DNA from 2 places in the Pseudomonas sp. CAM1A genome. Region 1 is predicted to be linked to the other one. Evidence: predicted binding sites of a transcription regulator. Region 1 holds the regulator's gene; the other holds the start of a gene.
The links. The regulator sigma-54, encoded in region 1, starts transcription at its own class of promoters, with help from an activator protein. The targets are predictions, from matches to a motif close to ANTGGCATNNANNTTGCTNT.
Positions count from the first base shown of each region.

Region 2: a site for sigma-54 is predicted at 2,696-2,715, ahead of ABZO33_RS26045 (CmpA/NrtA family ABC transporter substrate-binding protein). Genes of this name have one in related genera too.

Region 1 is NZ_JBFNXP010000003.1:408,472-412,420, reverse strand. It holds gene lptB (LPS export ABC transporter ATP-binding protein) at 1-651, shown strand, start outside; gene ABZO33_RS10330 (RNA polymerase factor sigma-54) at 826-2,322, shown strand; gene hpf (ribosome hibernation-promoting factor, HPF/YfiA family) at 2,401-2,709, shown strand; gene ptsN (PTS IIA-like nitrogen regulatory protein PtsN) at 2,722-3,186, shown strand; gene rapZ (RNase adapter RapZ) at 3,189-3,949, shown strand, end outside.
Region 2 is NZ_JBFNXP010000021.1:5,846-9,794, reverse strand. It holds gene ABZO33_RS26055 (nitrate/nitrite transporter) at 1-689, opposite strand, end outside; gene ABZO33_RS26050 (ANTAR domain-containing response regulator) at 854-1,429, opposite strand; gene ABZO33_RS26045 (CmpA/NrtA family ABC transporter substrate-binding protein) at 1,440-2,654, opposite strand; gene ABZO33_RS26040 (quinone-dependent dihydroorotate dehydrogenase) at 2,781-3,806, shown strand; gene rmf (ribosome modulation factor) at 3,942-3,949, opposite strand, start outside.

The sequences.
Region 1 (3,949 bases):
ATCGACAGCGGCCAGATCGTCGGCCTGCTCGGCCCCAACGGCGCCGGCAAGACCACTTGTTTCTACATGATCGTCGGCCTGGTCCAGGCCGACCAGGGTCGTGTACTGATCGATAGCCTCGACGTCAGCCACCAGCCGATGCACGGGCGTGCCCAGGCCGGTATCGGCTACCTGCCGCAGGAAGCCTCGATCTTCCGCAAGCTGTCGGTGGCCGACAACATCATGGCCATCCTCGAGACCCGCAAGGACCTCGACCGCGAAGGCCGGCGCAAGGAACTGGAAAGCCTGCTGCAGGAATTCCACATCAGCCACATCCGCGACAACCTGGGCATGAGCCTGTCCGGTGGCGAACGTCGCCGGGTCGAGATCGCCCGCGCCCTGGCCACCGCACCCAAGTTCATCCTGCTGGACGAGCCGTTCGCCGGTGTCGACCCGATTTCCGTCGGCGACATCAAGCAGATCATCCACCACCTCAAGAACAAGGGCATCGGCGTACTGATCACCGACCACAACGTTCGCGAGACCCTGGACATCTGCGAGACAGCCTACATCGTCAACGATGGCCAACTGATCGCCGAAGGCGATGCCGAGACCATCCTGGCCAACCAGTTGGTCAAGGAAGTTTACCTGGGGCACGAGTTCCGACTCTGACCGCAGGCCTGCCCGGAGCACTGGCGAATGCGCCTGATCGGGGCTTAAGTTGTTACAGTGCTCTAGGCAAACGCTACAATTTCAGGCATATAACTTGCTTAAAGTCGGCGCCCAAGCGCCCTACGTGTAGTGGATGGCGCATGCGCGCCGGCAACAAGGTATTAAGCCCCAGCCATGAAACCATCGCTCGTCCTAAAAATGGGCCAGCAACTGACGATGACACCTCAGTTGCAACAGGCCATCCGCCTGCTTCAGCTCTCCACCCTGGACCTCCAGCAGGAAATCCAGGAAGCGCTGGAGTCCAACCCGATGCTCGAACGTCAGGAAGACGGCGAGGACTTCGACAACAGCGACCCCATGGCGGACAACGCCGAGAACAAGCCGGTCGCCGAAGCCCAGGACAACAGTTTCCAGGAAACCTCCAGCAGCACCACGGAAAACCTCGAGGACGGCGAGTGGGCCGAGCGGATCCCCAACGAATTGCCGGTCGACACCGCCTGGGAAGACATCTACCAGACCAGCGCCAGCAGCCTGCCGAGCAACGATGACGACGAATGGGACTTCACCACTCGCACATCGGTGGGCGAGAGCCTGCAAGGCCACCTGCTGTGGCAGCTCAACCTGGCACCGATGTCCGACACCGACCGCCTGATCGCCGTCACCCTGATCGACAGCATCAACGCCCAGGGCTACCTGGAAGACACCCTCGAAGAAATCTGCGCAGGCTTCGACCCAGAGCTGGATATCGAGCTGGACGAGGTCGAGGCGGTTCTGCACCGCATCCAGCAGTTCGAGCCGGCCGGCATCGGCGCCCGCACCCTCGGCGAATGCCTCCTGCTGCAACTGCGCCAGCTGCCGGCCTCGACACCCTGGATGAACGAGGCGCAGCGCCTGGTCACCGACTTCATCGACCTGCTCGGCAGCCGCGACTACAGCCAGCTGATGCGCCGCATGAAGCTCAAGGAAGACGAGCTGCGCCAGATCATCGAACTGGTGCAGAGCCTCAACCCGCGCCCAGGCTCGCAGATCGAATCCAGTGAACCCGAGTACGTCGTGCCCGACGTCATCGTGCGCAAGGACAGCGAGCGCTGGCTGGTCGAGCTCAACCAGGAGGCAGTGCCGAAGCTGCGCGTCAATCCGCAGTACGCCGGTTTCGTCCGTCGTGCCGACACCAGCGCCGACAACACCTTCATGCGCAACCAGTTGCAGGAAGCGCGCTGGTTCATCAAGAGCCTGCAGAGCCGCAACGAAACGCTGATGAAGGTAGCGACGCAGATCGTCGAACACCAGCGTGGCTTCCTCGACCATGGCGACGAGGCCATGAAGCCGCTGGTCCTGCATGACATCGCCGAGGCGGTGGGCATGCACGAATCGACCATTTCCCGGGTGACCACGCAGAAATACATGCACACCCCGCGCGGCATCTACGAACTGAAATACTTTTTCTCGAGCCACGTGAGCACCGCCGAAGGCGGCGAATGCTCGTCCACGGCAATCCGCGCGATCATCAAGAAACTGGTGGCTGCGGAAAATCAGAAAAAGCCATTGAGTGACAGCAAGATCGCTGGTTTACTGGAGGCACAAGGCATCCAGGTAGCCCGTCGCACCGTCGCCAAGTATCGCGAGTCATTGGGGATCGCCCCTTCGAGCGAGCGCAAGCGGCTGATGTAGCCCCCGGATGTGCCACAGCGTTTCAGTGGCAGGTGCAACACCTGCCTCTTTATGCACGGGCAACAAAGGAGAAGCTGTATGCAAGTCAACATCAGTGGACAGCATGTAGAAGTCACCCAACCACTGCGCGATTACGTGCTCGAGAAGCTCGCCCGGGTGGAGGGTCATTTCGACAAGATCACCAACGTGACGGTGATCATGAAAGTCGAGAAGCTTCAGCAGAAGATCGAAGCCACGCTCCAGATTCCCGGCGGTGAGGTGGTTGCCAACGCCGAACACCAAGACATGTATGCAGCCATCGATGCCCTGGCCGACAAGCTCGACCGCCAACTGAAAAAACACAAGGAAAAACAGCAAAGCCTGCTGCAAGGCGCAGCCGCCCGCTGATCCCCCTCATCCATGATCCGACTTGAAACCATCCTGACCCCCGGCCGTTCCCTCGTGAACGTGCCGGGCGGCAGTAAGAAGCGCGCCCTGGAAAAGGTCGCCAACCTGATCGCCGAGCAAGTACCCGAGCTGGAGATGCAAGACGTCTTCGACAGCCTGTGGGCTCGCGAAAAACTGGGCTCCACCGGTTTTGGCAATGGCATCGCCATTCCCCACTGCCGCCTGGCAGGTTGCAGCGCGCCTGTCAGCGCCCTGCTACACTTGGACGCCCCCATCGATTACGATGCCATCGATGGCGCCCCGGTCGACCTGCTGTTTGTCCTGCTGGTCCCGGAAGCCGCCACCGACGCCCACCTTGAACTGCTGCGCCAGATCGCCAGCATGCTCGATCGCAAGGAGGTCCGCGATCGCCTGCGTGCCGCCGACAGCAGCGAGACCCTCTACCAGGTCGTCCTGGACGTACAGAACGAGCACTGAACATGCGCCTGATCATCGTCAGCGGTCGCTCCGGCTCCGGTAAGAGCACCGCCCTCGACGTGCTGGAAGACAACGGCTACTACTGCATCGACAACCTGCCCGCCGGGCTGTTGCCGCAGCTGGCCGAAAACGCCTTGATCAATACGGAGCTGCTGCAGCCCAAGGTTGCGGTCTCGATCGATGCACGCAACCTGCCCAGCCATCTTTCGCGCTTCCCGCAGCTGCTGGAGGAGGCACGTTCCCGGCATATCCAGTGTGACGTGCTGTATCTGGATGCCGACGAAGACACGCTGCTCAAGCGTTTCTCGGAAACCCGCCGCCGCCACCCGCTGACCAACGACAGCCGTTCGCTGGCTGAGGCAATTCGGGTGGAGAGCGAGCTGCTGGGGCCGATTGCCGACCTTGCCGACCTGAAGATCGACACCACCAACCTGAACCTGTACCAGTTGCGTGACTCGATCAAGCTGCGCCTGCTCAACCAGCCCGAGCCCGGCACCGCGTTTCTCGTCGAGTCATTCGGTTTCAAGCGTGGCATGCCGGTGGACGCCGACCTGGTGTTCGATGTGCGCTGCCTGCCCAATCCGTACTGGAAACCGGAACTTCGCGAACATTCCGGCCTCGAACAGCCGGTGATCGACTACCTGGCCGCGCAGCCGGACGTCGAGGAGATGTTCCAGGACATTTCCAGCTACCTGCTCAAATGGTTGCCGCGCTTCGCCGCCAGCAACCGTGCCTATGTCACCATCGCCATCGGCTGTACCGG
Region 2 (3,949 bases), on a different contig from region 1:
CTGGCCAGGCCGATGAAGCCGCCGAAGGTGACACTGTAGAAGAACATGAACCACCAGCTGTCGCGGTCGCCGAGGGCCTTGAGGTAGTCGGCCATTGCCTTGGGCTTGGGCCGTTGCGGGGCATTGCGGGCCAGCCAGGCGAACAGCACCAGGGTCAGCAGCAGCGGCAGCAGGGCAAAGCCGAACACATTGTTCCAGCCGAAGGCGGTGGCCAACGCCGGCGCCAGCAGCGCGGCGAACACCGTGCCGGAGTTGCCGGCACCGGCGATGCCCATGGCCTTGCCCTGATGCTGCGGCGGGTACCATTGCGAGGCCAGCGGCAGCGATACGGCGAACGAGGCCCCGGCAAAACCGAGGAACACACCCAGCAGCAAGGCCTGTTCGTAGCTGCGCACCCCAAGCTGCCAGGCACAGGCCAGCGCCACGATCACCACCACCTGGCCGATCAGCCCGGCGGTCTTGGGCGACAGGCGATCGACCAGCAGGCCCATGGCAAAGCGCAGTAGCGCACCGGCCAGGATCGGCGTGGCCACCATCAGGCCGCGTTGCTGTGCAGTCAGTTGCAGATCGGCGGCAATCTGCACCGCCATCGGGCCAAGCAGGTACCAGACCATGAAACTCAGGTCGAAATACAGGAAGGCGGCGAACAGGGTGGGCACATGCCCGGATTTCCAGAAGCTCGTATTCATCGGACACCTCGTGGGGCGCGCAACACAGGGGCGGAAACGAAAAGACGCCGCTGCCCGGTCCACGGATGAGTGGCGGGGAGCGACGTCTTTGTCGGGGTCTGGGGGGCAACCGCCGTTGGCTACCCGGGGTTCCATGAGCAAGAGGCGGGCCAAGGTCTTCCGGTCTACCCCAGCATCTCCGCCATGGCGATAATCTGCTCCGCCACCTGGATCAGCTTCTGCTGGCGGCTCATGGCCTGGCGGCGCATCAGGGTGTAGGCCGCCTCCTCGTTGCAGTCCTTCATTTTCATCAGCAGGCCCTTGGCTTGTTCGATGCGCTTGCGCTCGGCCAGTTGCTGGTCGCGGGCCAGCAATTGCGCCTTCAGCGCCTGGTCGCTTTCGAAGCGGGCCATGGCCACGTCGAGGATCGGCTGCAGGCGCGTGGCCTGGATACCCTCGACGATGTAGGCGCTGACCCCGGCCTGGATCGCCTGGCGCATCACGTCGGGGTCATGCTCGTCGGTGAACAGCACGATGGGGCGGGGGCGGTCGCGGCTGACCAGCACCACCTGCTCCATTACATCGCGGCCAGGTGACTCGGTATCGATCAGCACCACGTCCGGGTGCACCGTTTCGACACAGGCGGGCAGGTCGATGCTCAGGTTGCCGGCCTCGATCACTTCGAAGCCGGCCTCGATCAGGGCCGCCTTGAGACGACCGACTTTCTTTTCGGTGTCGTCGATCAGCAGGATGCGCAGCATATTCGCCCCCTCAGTGACTGGCGCGGGCATCAGGCGCCGCGTCCAGGGCGTGCAGGGGGAAGCTGCGCGCATAGCCATGGGGGTCACTGCCGTCCCAGCGGCGGCCGTCGAGCAGCAGGCTGCTGCGCAGGGGTGGGTCGGCACAGGGCACGCCCAGTGCCGAGGCGGCCTCGCGGTAAAGGGCCAGCTGTTGCACCTGGCGGGCGACCCCGAGGTAGTCCGGATCGTCACGCAGCAGCCCCCAGCGGCGGAACTGGGTCATGAACCACATGCCGTCGGACAGGTAGGGCAGGTTGGCCCGGCCTTGGTCGAACAGGCGCAGGCCATGGGGGTCGTGCCAGCGATGGCCGAGGCCATCCTGATAGTCGCCGAGCAGGCGCGGCTCGATGCTGTCGAGGGGGGTGTCCAGGTAGGTGCTGCCGCTCAGCAGTTGCGCGGTGCTGCGGCGGTTTTCCTGACTCTGCTCGATGAAGCGCGCGGCGGCGAGTACCGACTGGATCAGTGCCCGCGCGCTGTTGGGGTACTGTTCGACGAAACCGCGGGCGCAGGCCAGAACCTTTTCCGGGTGATCGGGCCAGATCGACTGGCTGGTGGCCAGAGTGAAGCCCTGGCCCTTGACGAGCGCGTCCGCCGACCAGGGTTCGCCGACGCAGAAGCCGTCGATGCGCCCGGCCTGCAGGTGGGCGGCCATCTGCGCCGGGGGCACCACCACGCTGCTGACGTCACGCAATGGGTGGATACCCTGGCTGGCCAGCCAGTAGTACAGCCACAGGGCATGGGTACCGGTGGGAAAGGTCTGGGCGAAGGTCAGTCGTGCGCCTTGCTGGTGCACCAGCCGCGCCAGTGCTTCGGGGTTGGTCACACCCTTGCGCTGCAGCGCGGGGGAGAGGTTGATGGCCTGGGCGTTCTGGTTCAGGCCCATAAGCACGGCCAGGGGGCTGGCGGGTACGCCGCCGATGCCCAGGTGCACGGCGTATACCAGCCCATACAGGCAGTGGGCGGCGTCGAGTTCGCCGCTGACCAGCTTGTCGCGCAGCCCGGCCCAGGAGGCCTGGCGGCGCAGGTTCAGGGTCAGGCCGAATGGCTGGGCGAAGCCCTGGGTGGCTGCGACCACCACCGAAGCGCAGTCGGTCAGGGCCATGAAACCGATGTCCAGGCTGGGTTTTTCCGGCGCGTCGCTGCCGTTGACCCAGGCCAGGGGTGTTGTCGGGAGGGCTGTGTTCACGAGAATCCTCGGGCGTTCGCGGATGGCTGCATACCGCAGACATAGCAACCCATGTGCCATGGCCCTGTCGCCCCGGCGGCGCGCTGGCTATAATCGCCCCCTCACACACCGCGAGTCCGCCCGCCCATGTATACCCTGGCCCGCCAGCTGCTGTTCAAGCTCTCCCCGGAAACCTCCCACGACCTCTCGCTGGACCTGATTGGCGCCGGTGGCCGCCTCGGGCTCAATGGTCTGCTGTGCAAGCAGCCGGCGGCGTTGCCGGTGACAGTGATGGGCTTGAACTTCGCCAACCCGGTCGGCCTGGCCGCAGGCCTGGACAAGAACGGCGCGGCCATTGACGGTTTCGCCCAGCTGGGTTTCGGTTTCGTCGAGATCGGCACCGTGACGCCGCGCCCGCAGCCGGGCAACCCCAAGCCGCGGTTGTTCCGCCTGCCTGAAGCCACGGCCATCATCAACCGCATGGGCTTCAACAACCTGGGTGTCGACCACCTGCTGGCACGTGTGCGCGCTTCGAAGTACACCGGGGTACTGGGCATCAACATCGGCAAGAACTTCGACACCCCGGTCGAGCGGGCCCAGGACGACTACCTGATCTGCCTGGAAAAGGTCTACAACGACGCCGGCTACATCACCGTCAACGTCAGCTCGCCGAATACCCCGGGCCTGCGTTCGCTGCAGTTCGGCGACTCGCTCAAGCAACTGCTCGATGCCCTGGCCGAGCGCCGCGAACAGCTGGCCACGGCCAACGGCAAGCGCGTGCCACTGGCGATCAAGATCGCACCGGACATGAGCGATGAAGAGACCGCGCTGGTGGCCGCGGCGCTGCGCGATTCGGGCATGGATGCGGTGATCGCCACCAACACCACCCTGGGCCGCGAAGGTGTCGAAGGCCTGCCGTTCGGTGGCGAGGCGGGCGGCCTGTCGGGCGCGCCGGTACTGCAAAAGAGCACGCACACGGTGAAGGTGCTGGCGGGCGAGCTGGGCGGCAAGCTGCCGATCATCGCCGCTGGCGGCATTACCGAGGGGCGTCACGCGGCTGAGAAGATCGCCGCTGGGGCCAGCCTGGTGCAAATCTATTCGGGCTTCATCTACAAAGGCCCGGCGTTGATTCGTGAAGCGGTGGATGCGATTGCGGCGATGCCGCGCCAGTGACTGAGTAAAAGCCCGCACCGGCAGCGGTGGTTGAAAGATTCGAAGCATAAAAAAGGGGTCCCTCAAGGGACCCCCTGGGCCGCAGCCCGCCGCCCGGATAGGGCGCGCATGGTGACTCGAATTCAGTGTCCTCGTTCAGCCAA